DNA from 2 places in the Pseudoalteromonas sp. M8 genome. Region 2 is predicted to be linked to the other one. Evidence: predicted binding sites of a transcription regulator. Region 2 holds the regulator's gene; the other holds the start of a gene.
The links. Region 2 encodes FliA, which starts transcription of late flagellar genes. Its sites were predicted from a motif close to CTAAAGNTNNNNNNNNNNNNGCCGATA; they were not measured.
Positions count from the first base shown of each region.

Region 1: GSF13_RS12880 (VC2046/SO_2500 family protein) is a predicted target of FliA. The motif match lies at 2,686-2,712, and genes of this name have one in related genera.

Region 1 covers NZ_CP047240.1:1,818,380-1,823,526, reverse strand. Annotated here, with positions in the region: gene GSF13_RS12895 (SEL1-like repeat protein) at 71-520, shown strand; gene GSF13_RS12890 (SulA-like leucine-rich domain-containing protein) at 851-1,246, shown strand; gene GSF13_RS12885 (YchJ family protein) at 1,292-1,753, shown strand; gene GSF13_RS12880 (VC2046/SO_2500 family protein) at 2,130-2,651, opposite strand; tRNA gene GSF13_RS12875 (tRNA-Tyr) at 2,764-2,848, shown strand; tRNA gene GSF13_RS12870 (tRNA-Tyr) at 2,869-2,953, shown strand; tRNA gene GSF13_RS12865 (tRNA-Tyr) at 2,983-3,067, shown strand; tRNA gene GSF13_RS12860 (tRNA-Tyr) at 3,094-3,178, shown strand; gene GSF13_RS12855 (DUF2938 domain-containing protein) at 3,196-3,693, opposite strand; gene GSF13_RS12850 (helix-turn-helix domain-containing protein) at 3,766-4,161, shown strand; gene GSF13_RS12845 (YgjP-like metallopeptidase domain-containing protein) at 4,184-4,840, opposite strand; gene GSF13_RS12840 (ion channel) at 5,067-5,147, shown strand, end outside.
Region 2 covers NZ_CP047240.1:1,607,614-1,612,760, reverse strand. Annotated here, with positions in the region: gene GSF13_RS11905 (chemotaxis protein CheA) at 1-1,219, opposite strand, end outside; gene GSF13_RS11900 (protein phosphatase CheZ) at 1,233-2,009, opposite strand; gene cheY (chemotaxis response regulator CheY) at 2,030-2,413, opposite strand; gene GSF13_RS11890 (RNA polymerase sigma factor FliA) at 2,456-3,190, opposite strand; gene GSF13_RS11885 (MinD/ParA family protein) at 3,193-4,053, opposite strand; gene flhF (flagellar biosynthesis protein FlhF) at 4,046-5,147, opposite strand, start outside.

The DNA of each region.
Region 1 (5,147 bases), 210 kb from region 2:
CTTTAAAACTCGGACAAAATAGTTAAAATTCAGCTACACTCTGCTTATCAACATTATTGCGAATAAAGATATGGATCAAAATAGCACCGACAACTCAGCAAACCATGACTTAGAACAGCAGCTGCTGAATGTGCTTGAATTTGTAACGTCGCCATTAAAAGCGGACGCAAAATTCCCAGATCTTCACGACAATACCCAAGCTTTGAAAAAAGGCCTCTATTACCTAAAAGAAAAATCTTTTCCGCTTGCGGCAAAATGGCTAAGACTGGCGGCGATGTCTGGTGATTTGAAGGCACAGTTCTTTTTAGGTTTGTTGTTTATGAAAGGTCAAGGAGTGCCACCCAGCCCCTTTCATGCAGCCGCTTGGTTAAGTTTGGCCAGCAGCCAAGGGCACAAAGGCGCCGAACAGGTACTACTAGATGTACGCCGCTTCCTTACAACTAAGCGCTTTAGAGATGCACAGTGCTATGCTGCAACACTTTACGAGCAAATTCATCAACTACAGCATATTAGCCAGTAAATTAAATTTGACTCTCCAAAAAAACGTAGGCTAGGCGTAGCTAAGCCTCTCTTAAGTAAACGTACGCTTTCCCTCTGCGACGATCAAAATGATACAGTAGAAAAACTACTGTATCGCAGCTGAGAAAACTTCCTTGCTTTACTCATACTGAACTTTCGTCAATTAAGCTCTCATTTCAAAAAAATCACAACCACTTGTTTTATATTGAAAATTTAAACTAAATAAAAATTAAGCTTGAATATTGATTAAAAAGCTAGCAATTTTCCTTGCATTCACACACTGTATAAACTACTGTATACACATACTGTATAGATAACCAGTGAGACAATTATGTTACACAGCAATGCACTTCTACAGCCAAACAATTCAACTTATTACACACTTAACGAAATCAATAATGTGATAGTTGAAGATGAGATCGTCGCTAGCTTAGAGTTACTTAAAGTTTTACATAAATGTCAGCATAAACAAGGCTGGACGCTACTCGTTGCACCCGATAATGTACCAAACAAGTCACTACTAGAAAGCGCTTCAGTTGATGCAAGTAAGTTGCTCGTCATTAGGCAAAAGCACATATACGACCTTGAGTATGTACTTAAAAGTGCTATCAGCAATGGTAATTTCGCTGCCGTGGTGATTTGGACTGATATTGCATCAGTGCAAACTATCAACAAAATGGAACTGCCGGTATCTGACGTTGCGATCCACTGTTTTCAAAGCGCTTAACAAGCTACAATAACAGGATATAAATTTGTTAAAACTGAAGTTTTTATGTCTTGTTATTGCAATTCATCCCTTCCCTATTCGCAATGTTGTGAGCCGTACCTTAAGGGACAAAAATTCGCAGAGCGTCCACAAATACTAATGCGCTCTCGCTATACTGCATACTGCTTAAAAGATGCAAAGTATATTCATGACACCTACGCCCAGGCTAAACAAGCACAAAACAATATCGACGATATTGCTGCATTTGCTAATTATGCACACTTTATAAAATTGGAAGTGCTAGAAGAAGTAGCAGAAGCTACTCAGGGGGTTGTTGAGTTTAAGGCGCACTATATCGCAGAAAACACACACTATATACTCCATGAGCGGTCAAATTTTATTACCGAAGCAGGCAGATGGTATTACTTAGATGGTGAATTGTACGATACGCCTACAACCAAGATAGGCAGAAATGACCTCTGTCCGTGCGGCAGTGATAAAAAGTATAAAAAGTGCCACGGTAGCTAAAATAGTCTGAACTAGAGATTAGATACAAAGCAATAAAAAAGGCTTGAAACGAGCTAAGGATGATTAAAGGCCGTTTAGCTTATACCAGTTGTATTAAGTAAATGATCTATCTTGAAGCGGGGAAATAGCTTTAGTAGCAAGGCAAAAATTTTGCTATTTAGTTGTTCTAAATGAGAAATTTTTAACGAAGCTAATATGCTATTTCACCCTTCAAATTGATTAGAGAATTAATTCAATTGGTATTAGACATGAAGCACGATAAGCATAGCGTTTTATGTCAGTCTAGTAACGAAGCAAAGAGCTGTAAAATGACAAGTTTAATACCAGTTTGTCTTAAATTTGCTCAATTTTGAAGGAGCAAAAGCAGCTAATGTTGTTACGCCGTCGCGCGTAACATACTCTGCATATCACCCGTTGCAATTTGATCATAAAAACCAGCCGCATCCATTGCCTTATCAGCAACTAAGGCCAGTTTACCTTGCGCGCTCGCCAAACGCCTTTTAACCGCTGGTTCCAAATTTTCTACAACGTCGAGTGGAATATGCTTTTTATCATTTCGTGCGGCAAAAGGTTCTGGATTTAAATTTTCTTGCAATCGCAAGGTTGCCATCGCCCCCATAGATACCAGCTGCGCGTTATGCTGACCAATAAGCATATTGTACTCTTTTGGCGCAAGCGGCTTTTGTGGACCTATTTCAAATTGCTTCTTTAGTGTTTCTTCTGAGTTATCTTTTGCAGCAGCTTCAGATTTTGGTAGGTGAAATTGGCTAAAATCTAATGCATCAGTTGATAGCATAGATAACAGCATGGCAAAATCGGCAGAGCGCGTCTGATGAACACTAATGTTCAATGCGGACCCTAATTGCGACTCACTGATTAAAACGCCATCAATTTGCATGTATTCCAACCGATTATTTTGCTAATTATGAATTTATCGGCCTTTTTCCGAAAAACTTTAGTAGTTTTCTTTACTTCGAAAAAAACTTTGTTATTATCACCGCCGTTGTTTAGGAGGGGTTCCCGAGCGGCCAAAGGGATCAGACTGTAAATCTGACGGCTCAGCCTTCGCTGGTTCGAATCCAGCTCCCTCCACCATAAACAACAGTTACAATTTCGGAGGGGTTCCCGAGCGGCCAAAGGGATCAGACTGTAAATCTGACGGCTCAGCCTTCGCTGGTTCGAATCCAGCTCCCTCCACCACTTTCAAATTGTAACGCTTTAAAATGTATGGAGGGGTTCCCGAGCGGCCAAAGGGATCAGACTGTAAATCTGACGGCTCAGCCTTCGCTGGTTCGAATCCAGCTCCCTCCACCACTTTTAAAGTAAACGCTCCAAATGATGGAGGGGTTCCCGAGCGGCCAAAGGGATCAGACTGTAAATCTGACGGCTCAGCCTTCGCTGGTTCGAATCCAGCTCCCTCCACCACCTTTTATTGTGTTATCTCACAACAAGCTTACATATATAAACGAGCTTAAAAACAATCCAAAGCCAAAAATCAAATGTGTTGTCATACTTTTTACCCTTGCCTTATTCGGCTCTGGTAATTTAGATGCTGCGATCCCTGCACCAAAGCAGGGTTGCATAATAAAAAATGGAAACACACACGTTATTAAGCCAAAAACTAACGCAGTCAAAAGGCTAGGCTCAGTCAACCAAGGCTTGCCCACGCTCAGTAGTAACACCAAGGCGAATACAATCCCAATGAGATAATGCACGCCCCAGCCAATGACACGTTCACCAAATATTGGTTTACTACGCCCGATACCTTGATGCGTGAGTTTTCCTTGACACAAGTGCCCAATCCACCTACCAACCAACGCATAATCTAAGCCCTTTATGGCAAATAAGCGACTGAGCATAAATGCCCACAAATCCATAACGAGCGTTGCACCTACGCCAATAGCAACTGCAGGCATTAACATCGAATATAGGTTTTCCACTATTTTTACTCCTCTTTTTTACTGATAGCCGCTATCCTATTAGTTCAAGTTAACTTTAAGTCAAGGGCAAGAATGGATATCAGTGAAGTTGCAAAGAAGTCAGGTTTACCCGCATCCACGCTTAGATATTATGAAGAAAAAGGGCTGATCCGATCGATTGGTCGACAAGGGCTCAAACGTGTTTTCCCTCCGTCGATACTTGAACGTCTAGCGCTTATTACCCTTGGAAGAAACGCAGGCTTTTCATTAGATGAAATAGCGGACATGTTTACCCCCGAGGGTAAAGCGGATATTGATAGGGTGAAGTTACAATCCAAAGCGGATGAATTAAATGAAACCATAAAGCATTTAACTGCAATGCGAGATGGCCTCTATCACGCTGCAAAATGCCCTGCGCCAAGCCATTTTGAATGCCCGACATTTCAAAAGTTGTTAAAACGCGCGGCAAAAGCGAGGCCCGGCAAATAATAGGCATAAACAGGGCACTATGCTAATGCTCAATCATCAAGTCACGACCGTGGTCACGTAAATAACGCCGAGCCATTTTATGGTCGTGGCCATAGTGCTTTGTTACCAAATGCCAAAATGCGCTATTGTGTGCCATGACATGAAAATGGCAAAGTTCATGCACTACCACATAATCGATTACCCACTTAGGCGCACCAATCAAAAGCGTATTAAACGCAAGCACGCCTTTAGATGAAAAACTGCCCCAGCGGCTTTTATAAACGCGTATCTTTAGCGTATCAAAGCGAGCTTGAATATCAGGTTGATATCGCGCAATAGCCATGTCTACATAGTCATTTAGCGTTTCGCTTAACAGCGCAACTAATTCACGCCATTCATTTTTGACAGCCTTAAGTAACACCCTTTTGTTATCAAAATCAATTACAGAGGTCGTACTTTCGCCCCTTTGAATGATAAAGGTCTCGCCAAATACTTGCACAATTCCTGTTTCCAGTGGCCGAGGGCTCTCAGGTATGATTTTTAGAGCAAGCTTTGATTTTATCCAACCGGATTTGCTTTCCACCCAAGTATGTAACCAGCGCTCGCAGATTTGCTCTGGTGCATACACAAAGACTTGGCCAGCTTTGATTTTTATCGCAACGCTCTTACGCTTTCGGCTTTTCTTTAATTGATATTGCAAGGTAACAAATTCTTAGTCACTAAAGCATGCATTATAGTATGAGCAACTTGTCAGAGTCACTGCAAACGCCATGCAAGATAATGAATTTGACCAACGATGGCAATAAACTCATCAATAGTGTGGTTTCTAACACTCTATAAATTAGAAAGATTTTTTCGTTAAATCACCGTATTTATTATTTTTGCTGCTACGCTTAATGAAAAAGGCATTTTGATTTAGGCAAGCTATGGCTGATAAACCCATTTGCCAATATGTATCACCTGAGGGAAAAAAATGCAGTGAAATCGATATGGGCTCAGGTTACTGC
Region 2 (5,147 bases):
TCACTACATCAAGGTTCGAAATAGCTTTACCCATGCTTTCGCTGTTGGTGTTATTCGCTAAACTAACCAAGCGGTTACGCACCAATACTAATTCGCCAACCATATTCATGATTTCATCAAGACGTTTGGTATCAACTCGCACTGTAGTCTCAGCTTGCGCAGCAGGTTTCTTTGCAGCTGCTGGCGCAGAAGCTTTTGCAGGCTCTGGCTCTTTTTGCGGGGCTGGAGTCGCAGGTTTAGCTTCAACTTTAGGCGCAGGCTTTGGAGCAGGTTTCGGAGGTGGCGCAGCTTTAGCAGGCTCAGGTTGAGCTGGCTCAGCTTCTGAGATATCTGTCGGCAATTCATCTACCGCTTTAGGAGCACTGCCTTTACCATGAAGTTCGTCAAGCAAAGCCTCAAACTCATCATCGGTAATTTCTTCATCTCCAGAGGGCACACTCGCAGCGCCTGATGACGTTGCTTTAGCCGCAGGCTCACTGGCTTGAGGAGTAGCCGCATCTTCTGCATTTGGTGCTCCACCAAATTTCCCAACCCCATGGAGTTCATCTAAGAGATTATCGAACTCGTCATCGGTGATATCGCCGTCATCTGCAGTTGACACCGTTTCAGGTTTAGCCGCTGGTGCGACAGCAGGCGCATTACCAGAGCCGTGTAACTCATCTAATAGATTTTCAAATTCTTCTTCTGTTATCTCATCAATGCTAGAGCCGCTATCATCGCCTGAATCTGCGTCCGCATCGAATAGAATATCATCCGCACTTAAATCTGGTACAACAGATTCAGGCTCTGAAACAGGTTCCTCAATCACTTCTCTGACTTCGTCTTCAGATGCTGGTTGGCTGAGTTTATGGAGGGTTTCAAGCAACACAGGATCGGCAGCTTCGGGTTCCTCTCGGTTTTGAATACAAGCGAACATTTCGTTGATCGTATCCAAAGATTGCAAAATAACATCCATTAATTCTGACGTTACTTTTCGCTGCCCTTGTCTTAGTACATCAAACACGTTCTCTGCACCGTGACAGGCATCAACCAGTTCGGTCATACCGAGGAAGCCTGCTCCACCTTTAACAGTATGGAAGCCACGGAAAATCGCATTGAGAAGTTCTTTATCTTCGGGATTATTTTCTAGTTCAACAAGCTGTTCAGATAACAGTTCTAATATTTCGCCTGCTTCAACAAGAAAGTCCTGCAAGATATCTTCATCGACTTCAAAGCTCATACACACTCTCCAACTAGAAGCCTAAACTAGATAGCAAGTCATCGACTTCGTCTTGACCAGAAACCACGTCATCTCGCGATTCAGCGTCAATAATTGGACCTTCAGGTCCAGACAATTCATCACTGATAGTCTCAGTTGTTTTTATTTCGTTTTCATTCGCATTTTCTGCAACAGCAGGCGCTTCATCCGAAGTACCAAACACAGTTAGAAGGTGAATGAGACTATCTTCTACTTCTCTCACAAGCTCAATGACTCGACGGATGACCTGCCCAGTCAAATCCTGATAGTCTTGCGCCATCAGCACATTAGTCATTAAGCCTTGTAATTCGTCTGTACGTGTCTTTGAAGTCTGCATAAAGCTGTCGAGATCATGACACAGAGATTTAAACTCACCGAGTTGAATATCTCTGCTCATCAACCGATCCCAAGTGGGCTTTATTTGTGCTAACTCATCCGCAAGATTCTGCGCAAGAGGTAAGCTTTCTTCGACCGCGTCCATCGTTTTATTAGCAGCGCTTTCTGTCATTTCCATAACATAATTAAGACGCTGCTTGGCGTCAGGTATAGCCTCTGTCGTGAGATCTGAGAGTCGAGTATCCAGCTCAAAGTTCTTCAAGGACTCGTGTAATTGGCGAGTTAGCTTTCCAACTTCTGCAAATAACTCCGATTGCTCTTTGTTAGCAGCTTCTAAAATCAGCTGGTCAGCTTTTTCTTGTTCACCTTGCTCTAGTAGCTCAACAAGTTGCTTGGCTTGTTCAAGTGTAATTTGCGGCGCAGCATTTACAGACATAGGCCATATCCCCTTGCTGTTTAGCCTAGTCGCTCAAATACTTTTTCAAGCTTAGTCTTGAGCGTACCTGCAGTAAACGGTTTAACAATATATCCGTTCACCCCAGCTTGCGCTGCTGCAACAATTTGTTCTTTTTTCGCTTCTGCGGTAACCATCAACACTGGAATGTGCTTAAGCTTTTCATCTGCGCGTATTGCACGAAGCAGATCAATACCTTGCATGCCCGGCATGTTCCAATCAGTTACTACAAAGTCAAACTCCTGATTTTGTAGCATCGGAAGTGCTGTACTACCATCATCAGCTTCTTGAACATTGGTAAAGCCTAAATCTCTTAATAGGTTTTTGATTATTCTTCTCATAGTAGAGAAATCATCAACCACGAGAATCTTCATGTTCTTATCCAAAACTTCCTCCAGTGAGGTTCGAACCCAACTATTTTATGTACTCTAATTTATCCAGTCATTGATTTTAGCTTTGAGCTTTATCATTGCCTGACCGTGAATTTGGCTTACTCGAGATTCACTGACATCAAGGATGGCACCAATCTCTTTTAAATTCATTTCGTCGTTATAGTAAAGTGACAACACCAGAGCATCCCTTTCGGGTAGTGCTTTGATAGCATTTACTAAAGACTCGTTAAAACGTTCATTTTTAACGTTATTAAACGGTTTGTCTAGCGCAAAATCGCTGTTTGCTGGGGTTATCACATCTTCATCAACCCCTAGATCCTCAATGCCGATGACTTTACTTGCATTTACATCATGTAAAATATGATGGTACTCATCTAAAGATATATCAAGTTTTTCAGCGATTTCAGTGTCTTTTGGTTCGCGGCCAAGGAGAGATTCGAGCTCAGATATCGCTTCGGCTACCATTCTGCTGTTTTTATGTACGGACCGAGGGGCCCAATCTCCGCGACGGATTTCATCTAGCATTGCACCTCGGATGCGTATCCCCGCAAAGGTCTCGAAACTAGCACCTTTAGTAGCATCGAAATTTTTAGATGCTTCAATCAATCCAATCATACCTGATTGAATTAGATCGTCGAGCTGCACACTTGCCGGAAGCCGAGCGATCAGGTGACATGCCACTTTTTTGACAAGTGGAGCATGCCTCTCGACCACTTTATGGATATGGTCAGAAGTTTGATATCCCGCAGCTCTGTTGACCGGAGAAGCCATAATCACCCGTTTACAAGTTGTTCAATGAAAAATTCTAGATGACCGGAAGGTTGATGAGGAATTGGCCATTTAACTGCCTTGGCAGCAAGTCCTTTAATTGCAACTGCTGCTGGAGAGCTCGGAAATAAATCCACGATTGCTCTTTGTCTACGAGAGGACTTACGCATGTTTTCGTCAAATGGTACTGTGGCCACTAATTCCAATGCTACATCAAGAAAACGGTCTGTAACTTTTGAAAGTTTAGCAAATAATTCTTGCCCTTCACGCATACTGCGGACCATATTGGCAACTATTTTAAAACGATAAACGCCATGCTCTCTGCTTAAAACTTTGATCAACGCATAAGCATCCGTAATAGAAGTCGGTTCATCACACACAACAACCATCACATCTTGTGCAGCTCGAGAGAAGCTCAGAACCATATCTGAGATACCAGCTGCGGTATCAACAATTAAAACATCAAATTGAGTGTTAAGCTCGCTAAATGCGCGAATAAGTCCAGCATGCTCTGCGGGAGTCAACTCCACCATGCTTTGAGAACCCGAAGTAGCTGGCACAATTTTGATACCAGCGGGACCTTCTACGAGAATCTCATCTAGTTCACATTCACCCGACAACACATGTGAAAGGTTCTTTTCTACTCGGAGCCCTAACATCACATCACAGTTTGCCAAGCCCAAGTCCGCATCTAAAACGAGAACTCGCTGTCCTTGTTGGCCCATAGCGATGGCAGTATTGAGCGAGACATTGGTTTTACCCACCCCACCTTTACCACCGGTCACGGCTATTACTTTTACACCCTGGTTGCTATTTTGACTCATTCTACGCAGGCCACTTGCTTGATCTAAAACTGTGTTAATCATACATTCCTACTGACTCTGACGCTACAGGTACACGTCGAGAGTGCTGTGCTTTTATTCTTTTTAAATACAATTGCTCAGCCTTTTTTACTAGCTTTTGAGCATTTGCTACGCGAATGTCTTCTGGCACTCGCTGACCGTTGGTAAGATACCCTATTGGCAAGCGATTTTGAATCGCTATGCTAATTATCTCACCCAAACTTAGACTTTCATCAAGTTTTGTGAAAATACAGCCACTTAAATTTACTTTTTTGAAGTGTCTTACTGTTTCTTGTAACACATTCATCTGTGCTGTCGCACTCAACACTAAATAGCTACGAATATCTACACTCGCGCTACGCATAAGTGTATTTAACTGTTCAGTTAAGCGCAAATCTCTTTGACTCATTCCCGCCGTATCTATTAATACTAGACGCTTATTGCGTAAATGATAAAGCACTTCTGCAAGTTCATTTGCATCTTTAACTTGTTTAACCGGACAACCGATGATTCTACCATAGGTAGCTAGTTGCTCGTAAGCGCCAATTCTATAGGTATCGGTGGTTATTAGCGCCACTTTATCTGCACCGTATTTTTGTGCGCCTAATGCCGCTAATTTTGCAACCGTTGTGGTTTTGCCAACACCTGTTGGACCAACCATTGCAAATACGCCACCTTGACGAAGAATATCATTGTTGGTGGTGTGCATTTGGTTAATTACCATATTCAACAGCGCGTCCCAAGCTTCTTTACGAGACACATCATCAGGGATAAAACATGCCATTTGCTCTGCAACGTCTTTGTCTATGCCCATTCCTTCCAGACGATCTACAAGGCACGCACGGGTTGGATCGCGACGAGCCATTTCTTGTTTCATTAGACCAGATACTTGATGTTCAAGTAATTGACGAATAGCGTTCATTTCTTCGCGCATTGCACTCATTTCGTCAGGCTTGGCATTTAACTCAGGTAAATCATCACCAAAACCGTTGTCTAATTCATCAGACTCGCTCCACTGCTGTGGTTGCTCAAATCCATCATCATCAAAGTCAAAAGATTGGCGACGAGCTTGCTGTGGCTTCGCTTGGTACGCCGGCGCAGCAGTTTGTGTTTTACGT